One region of the Negadavirga shengliensis genome, then DNA from elsewhere that is predicted to be linked to it. Evidence: riboswitches for the same ligand, from Rfam matches in the RefSeq annotation. Region 1 holds a riboswitch; the other holds the start of a gene.

What was found. A riboswitch is a leader RNA that binds a small molecule or an ion and turns the genes downstream of it on or off. The one in region 1 is predicted to bind thiamine pyrophosphate.
Region 2: linked by a shared signal. The riboswitch ahead of thiS (sulfur carrier protein ThiS) and the one ahead of ACFPFU_RS01700 (TonB-dependent receptor) in region 1 are both predicted to bind thiamine pyrophosphate.

What each region holds. Positions count from the first base shown of each region.
Region 1 covers NZ_JBHSJJ010000001.1:415,880-419,302, reverse strand. Annotated here, with positions in the region: gene ACFPFU_RS01705 (fatty acid desaturase family protein) at 1-1,051, shown strand, start outside; TPP riboswitch at 1,087-1,183, shown strand; gene ACFPFU_RS01700 (TonB-dependent receptor) at 1,267-3,423, shown strand, end outside.
Region 2 covers NZ_JBHSJJ010000017.1:11,465-14,887, reverse strand. Annotated here, with positions in the region: gene thiC (phosphomethylpyrimidine synthase ThiC) at 1-1,738, opposite strand, end outside; gene thiS (sulfur carrier protein ThiS) at 1,741-1,950, opposite strand; TPP riboswitch at 2,002-2,103, opposite strand; gene ACFPFU_RS21580 (SIMPL domain-containing protein) at 2,242-2,952, opposite strand; gene truA (tRNA pseudouridine(38-40) synthase TruA) at 3,058-3,423, opposite strand, start outside.

The DNA of each region.
Region 1 (3,423 bases):
CAAGATTTCTTTTCATCTGGACTTAAAGAAAAGAATCAGCGATTATTTTGATGATAAAAGAATTCCAAAAACCGGTAACCGCACTTTGTATATCAAGGCGGTGATTATGGTTCTTTCTTTAGTCTCAAGTTATATCTATGTTGTTCTGTTCACCCCTCATTGGGCGCTTGCATTGGCGGTGTGCATGCTGATGGGGGCGTTGACTGCCTTCATTGGTTTTAATATCATGCATGACGGTGCCCATGGTAGTTTCTCAAGCAAGCAATGGATCAATAACCTGGCGGGTCTGTCCATAAATTTCCTGGGAGCTAATGTGTTCATGTGGAAAACCAAACACAATGTGGTTCATCACGCCTATACCAATATTGAGGGAGTAGATGATGATCTGAATGCCAGACCCTTTTTGAGATTGGCGCCAAGCCAGAGAAAATACGGTATCCATAATTACCAGCATTTTTACTTTATTTTCACGTATTCCTTGTTGTATCTGTATTGGGTATTTTTTACCGATTACAAAAAATACATCACCGGCAAGGTAGGAATTGTGCCCATACAGAGAATGAAGGTTGCGGACCATCTTTCTTTTTGGGGATTCAAAGTTGTTCATCTAATGCTTTTTGTCGCATTCCCGATTTATATGGTAGGGTTGGTACCTTGGCTGATCGGATTTACCATATATGGTTTATTTGCGGGGATCGTGCTTACTTCTGTGTTTCAACTGGCCCACAGTTTGGAGGAGACCACTTTCCCAATACCCTCAGTGGAGACCAATAATCTTGAGGATGAATGGATCATTCACCAGATCAGGACCACCGCCAATTTTGCACCCCGGCACAAGCTGCTCACCTGGTTGCTGGGAGGATTGAATTATCAAGTAGAACACCATTTATTTCCTAAAATCTCACATATCCATTATCCTGCTTTAAGTAAGATTGTGAAGCAGGCCTGTGTGGAATATTGCATCCCCTACCTCGAACATAGCCGGTTGAGAATGGCAGTCATGTCCCATATCCGGCACCTCCGGGCGTTGGGAAGAGGCGAGCCTGTTTAGGTTTGGCTTTATAAGAATAAACCGATACCTTTGCATGAGATCATTAGGGGTGCCCCAACACCACGGGCTGAGATCATACCCACAACACCTGATCCGGGTAGTGCCGGCGAAGGGAAATGAGAAACAGCAACTTCTTTCTTGCTGCTATTGGGTAAACAATTGAGGGAGGGATTCCCCTTAATCCTTTCCATGTTTAACCAAAAATCTTACTTGTCATGATTCGTTTATACTTGATGATGGCCCTGTCCTTATGGACAACGTGGGCGGCAGCCCAAAACCAGATCAATGGCCATGTGAGGGATGCCGTGACCGGTGAGCCGCTACCGGGAGCCAATATTATTCTGGAGGGGAAAGGGACAGGCAGCGTGGCCGATATGGAAGGCAATTTCGTATTGGATGCTCTCCCCCAAGGCGCTTATGGTCTTCGGGTTTCTTATGTGGGCTATCAAACGGCCCGGATGCAAGTGCAGGTGCCGCTTACCGGTGAGCTGGTATTTGAAATGAAGCCCAGTACAGTGACTACCGAGGAATTTATTGTGACCGGTACCAGGGCTTCCGCAACCACCCCCACTACTTTTCAGGTGATTGACAAAGAAACACTGGCTAAAAACAATCTCGGCCAGGATCTTCCCTTTCTGCTGAATTATACACCTTCCATGGTGACCCATTCTGACGCCGGAGCGGGGGTCGGCTACACGGGTCTGCGCATCCGGGGTTCGGACCAAACCCGGATCAATGTCACCGTCAACGGTATACCCCTGAATGACGCCGAGTCCCATGGGGTATTCTGGGTGAACATGCCGGATTTTGCCTCCTCTGTGGACAATATCCAGATCCAACGCGGCGTGGGTACCTCCACCAATGGCGCCGCTACCTTCGGCGCCAGCATCAATATCCAGACCGATACAAAAAGGGAAGAGGCCTACGCCGAAACGGACAACTCATTTGGTTCCTTCAATACCAGAAAACACACGGTCAAAGCAGGCACGGGTCTTTTAAACGGCAAATGGGCGGTGGATGCCCGGCTGTCCCAGATCAGCTCCGACGGGTATATTGACCGGGCTTTTTCCGATCTGAGATCTTATTTTGTCTCCGGAGGATATTACGGAGACGATCACGTATTCAAGGTCAATATTTTCTCAGGAGCTGAACAGACGTACCAGGCCTGGAACGGGGTGCCGGAGCATCTGCTCGAAACCGACAGGACTTATAACAGCTACACTTACGATAATGAAACCGATAACTACTGGCAGGATCATTACCAGTTCATCTATGCAGGGAACTGGAGCCAAAACCTGAAAGCCAACTTTGCGTTGCATTATACCTATGGTAGGGGGTATTATGAACAGTTCCGTCCCAATGACAGGCTGCTTCAGAACTATGGCATAGCGCCCATCCAAATAGGCGATGAACTGATCAGCAGAACCGACATTATCCGCCGAAGGTGGCTGGATAATGATTTTTATGGGGCCGTATTTTCGCTGAACTACGTTTCCGATGATGGCCGGATGGACGCTATCCTGGGCGGAGGAGCCAACCGCTATGACGGGGATCATTTTGGGGAAATCATCTGGATGGCAGTAGCCGGTAATACCAATATCAGAGACAGGTATTACGACAATGTGGCTATAAAAGATGACCGCAACATTTACCTCAAAGCCACCTATGAAGTAAAAGACAGGCTTTACCTTTTCGGAGACCTGCAATACCGGGGGATCGATTACCGCTTTGATGGCATCAACAATGATCTCCGGGACATTTCCGGATCTCAGCACTATAATTTTTTCAATCCTAAAGTAGGGCTTTCCTATGAGGCAAATGATGGGAAAACATGGTACGCTTCCTACGCAGTGGCCAACAGGGAGCCGGTAAGAAGGGACTTTACGGATTCTCCGCTGACTGAAATACCCAGACCGGAATCCCTGCGGAATGTAGAGGCAGGTGTGAGGTTTCAACAGACAAAGTATCAGTACAGTGCCAACCTCTACTACATGGATTACAAAGACCAATTGGTGCTGACCGGCCAACTGAATGATGTGGGTGCCTACATCCGGGAAAACGTCGCAAGCAGCTATAGGGCAGGTATCGAGCTGGATGGCGCGGTACGGCTATCCCCGCAGTGGACCCTGGGAGGAAACCTGGCGTTCAGCAGAAACAAGATCGCGTCTTTTACCGAGTACAATGATGTATATGACGAAAACTGGGGGTTTGCGGGTCAGGAGGCGACTGTCCATGAAAATACGGATATTGCCTTTTCCCCAAATATGGTGGGCACAGCCATCGTGGATTTCAGGCCTTTGGAAAATTTGGAGCTCAGCCTGCTGAATAAGTATGTGGGCAGCCAATACCTGGACAACACCCAACATGAGGAC
Region 2 (3,423 bases), on a different contig from region 1:
TGGGACCGCACATGGAACAGAAGTGGGCCACTTTGGCACCATCGGCGGGCAAGGTTTCATCATGGAATTCCCTAGCCGTATCCGGATCCAGAGAAAGGTTGAACTGATCCTCCCACCGGAACTCGAAACGCGCCTTGCTCAGGGCATTGTCCCTGAACTGCGCTCCGGGATGGCCCTTGGCCAAGTCCGCGGCATGGGCTGCGATCTTATAGGTAATCACCCCGTCCTTCACATCCTTTTTGTTGGGAAGGCCAAGGTGCTCTTTTGGCGTGACATAACACAACATGGCACAGCCATACCAGCCTATCATGGCCGCCCCGATGCCCGAAGTGATATGGTCATAGCCGGGCGCTATGTCTGTGGTGAGAGGGCCCAAGGTATAGAAAGGTGCTTCCCCACAAGACTTCAATTGCTTGTCCATGTTCTCCTTGATCATGTGCATGGGGATATGGCCCGGCCCTTCTATCATCACCTGTACATCATGTCTCCAGGCAATTTTCGTCAATTCACCCAGGGTCTCCAGTTCGGCAAACTGGGCCTCGTCGTTGGCATCGGCAATGGATCCCGGACGCAAGCCATCACCCAGGGAAAAAGCCACATCATAGGCTTTCATGATCTCACAAATTTCTTCGAAATGGGTGTAGAGGAAATTTTCCTTATGGTGGGCCAAACACCATTTGGCCATGATGGAACCACCCCGGGATACTATCCCTGTTACCCTTTTTGCCGTCAGGGGCACGTAGCGCAGCCGGACCCCTGCGTGGATGGTAAAGTAAGAAACACCTTGCTCCGCCTGTTCAATGAGGGTGTCTTTGAAGATCTCCCAGGTAAGGTCTTCCGCTTTTCCATTTACTTTTTCGAGCGCTTGGTAAATGGGTACGGTGCCTATGGGCACCGGGGAGTTGCGGATGATCCATTCTCTGGTCTCGTGGATGTTGCTGCCCGTGGACAGGTCCATGATGGTGTCTGCTCCCCAGCGGCATGCCCAGACGGCTTTTTCCACCTCTTCCTCTATGCTGGAGGATACTGCGCTGTTGCCGATGTTGGCATTGATCTTCACCAGAAAATTCCGCCCGATGATCATAGGCTCGCTTTCCGGATGGTTGATGTTACTGGGAATGATGGCCCTTCCCGCCGCCACTTCGTCCCGCACAAACTCAGGGGTGATATAAGGAGGAATATGGGCCCCGTGGCTGAACCCGGTATGCTGCTCAAAAAGGCCTTTATCGTTTTCCTGCGCAGCTTGCTTCAACTCAGCTATCCTTTGGTTTTCCCTGATGGCGATGTATTCCATTTCCGGGGTGATGATACCCTTCCGGGCATAGTGAAGCTGCGTGACGTTATGGCCGTTTTTGGCCTTTAAAGGCTTTTTGGCATGCTCAAACCGCAGGTGGTCCAATGCGGGATTGGATAGTCTCCTGGCGCCATATGTTGAACTTACTTCCGCCAATTGCTCCACATCGTTTCTATCCCTGATCCAGGGTTCCCGCAAACGGGGCAGCCCCTTTTGAAGATCTATTTGGTATCCCGGATCGGTATAGGGTCCGCTGGTATCATAGACGGTTACGGGGATATTTTCGACCTCATTGTCCTTGTTTATTTTTGTGGGGGACAGGGAAATTTCCCTCATCGCCACTTGAATGTCATGTAGTTTGCCGGGGACATAAATTTTCCTGGAACTGGTGAACGGTGAACAGCTAATGCCGGCTGCTTGGGGTTTGATATCTTGTTTTTTCATGATTAACCTCCCTGTGTAGCTTTAAAGATGAAAACTTTATCATTGGGCCGAATGACCTGGTAGCCCCATTCCTCCCTGGGTAAAATCTCCGAGCCAAGGGCAAGGGCTATGCCCCGCTGGTTTTCCGGAAATTGAATTTCCACCAACTGCTGTGCGGTAATGCGGTCGCATTCCGGCAATGTAAAAGGTCTGTCATTGAGTAAGATTTCCATTCCTATTGGGGTTATTATTGACAAAAAACTTTAGGAATGGCCTTAATGGATAGAAAACCGATAACTTTTTCCTTCGGCAGTATGAACTGCATCAGGTTCCAAGGGTATGATCTCAGTCCCGATACCCAATCCGGGACACCCCTAAAGTACAGAACAAAGTTATGGAATATCAGGGAGTTTCAAAAAAATGTGCCAAAAGATATAAAAAATATGGGTGCAGAAAACCTATTCCGGATCACCTGCACCCATACACTATTTCTTATTTACTTCCATCGTCCGGCGGATGGAAAATCACTTTGCAAAGCTAAAAACAACCTTAAGCCTATCGGATATGGTTTGTTCCTCCGGGTTAAAGGTGGGCTCTGTGCGGTCATCAGCGGTTTTCATCATCATGGCTTCCGCCCGGTACATTACCGGCTGAAAGGATTGGCCTGAAGTATAATCCACTTTATGCACCTTAATGTCCTGGATTCCCATGGTGGATGCTATGATTTCGGCTTTGTTGCGCGCATCTTTAAGGGCAAGTTCCAACAACTCTTTTTCATAGCTTTTCCGCTTGGCTTCCGATATCCTGAAATTCAATTGAAAAGCCATATCAGTAGCTTGGTGGAGCGTTTCCACTATCCTGACCAGGTCTTTTTCCGTATCATGCACCACAATATTGAGGGTTTGACTGGCCACGTAGCCACTGTCCCTGGCGCTGCCTTTGGTATAGATGCGGTTGATGTTTATATAATAATTATCCGCTGTAAAGGTGTAGTTATCCACGCCGGACTTTTTCAGGGCGTCAGAGACTGCTTTGGATTTTTTGTTGAGGGCATCTGTCACTTCTGCCGTTTTCATGGCTTTTTCCGTAAGATTAACCTGTATGAGGGCTTCGTCAGGCATCACCTTGAGTTCACTCTGGCCCTCCACTTCAATGGTGGGCATGGATTTATCCTGCGCGGCTGCGGAAAATGCTCCAAAAAGCAGGACCATTACGATCAATAAGCTGTTTTTCATTTTGATTTATCCTAAAGTTTTTTCTGACTTGTCAAAACCCGGGCCAAAAACATTTTTTAAGATGAGCCCTGCAAGCCAATGTACTTTTAAACGTGTGATGCTTTTTTAGGTTGGGCTTCCCGGAGTTTTGGTGGCTTCGCTGAAAACCACCTCCTCCAACACCAATCCGTTTGCAGGGGCTTTTGGCGGGAAAGCTGATTTTTCGAGGCTGACTAAAGCCTGCGAAATGTCTTCCAGGCTTATTTCCCGCTTTCCCAGAAGAATAAGGGCCGCCATCATGCGCCGCACCTGGTGCATCAAAAACCCGCCGGCCCTTACCCGGAAAACATACATATTGTCTGCCAAGACACCCCCCCAAACACTTCCAGCCTTTGAAATTTCTGCTTGAACGACTTCCCTAACAAAATCGTCCGTATGCTTGCCGTGACTGCAAAACCGGCGGAAATCATGCTTTCCTACGAACAGTCTAGC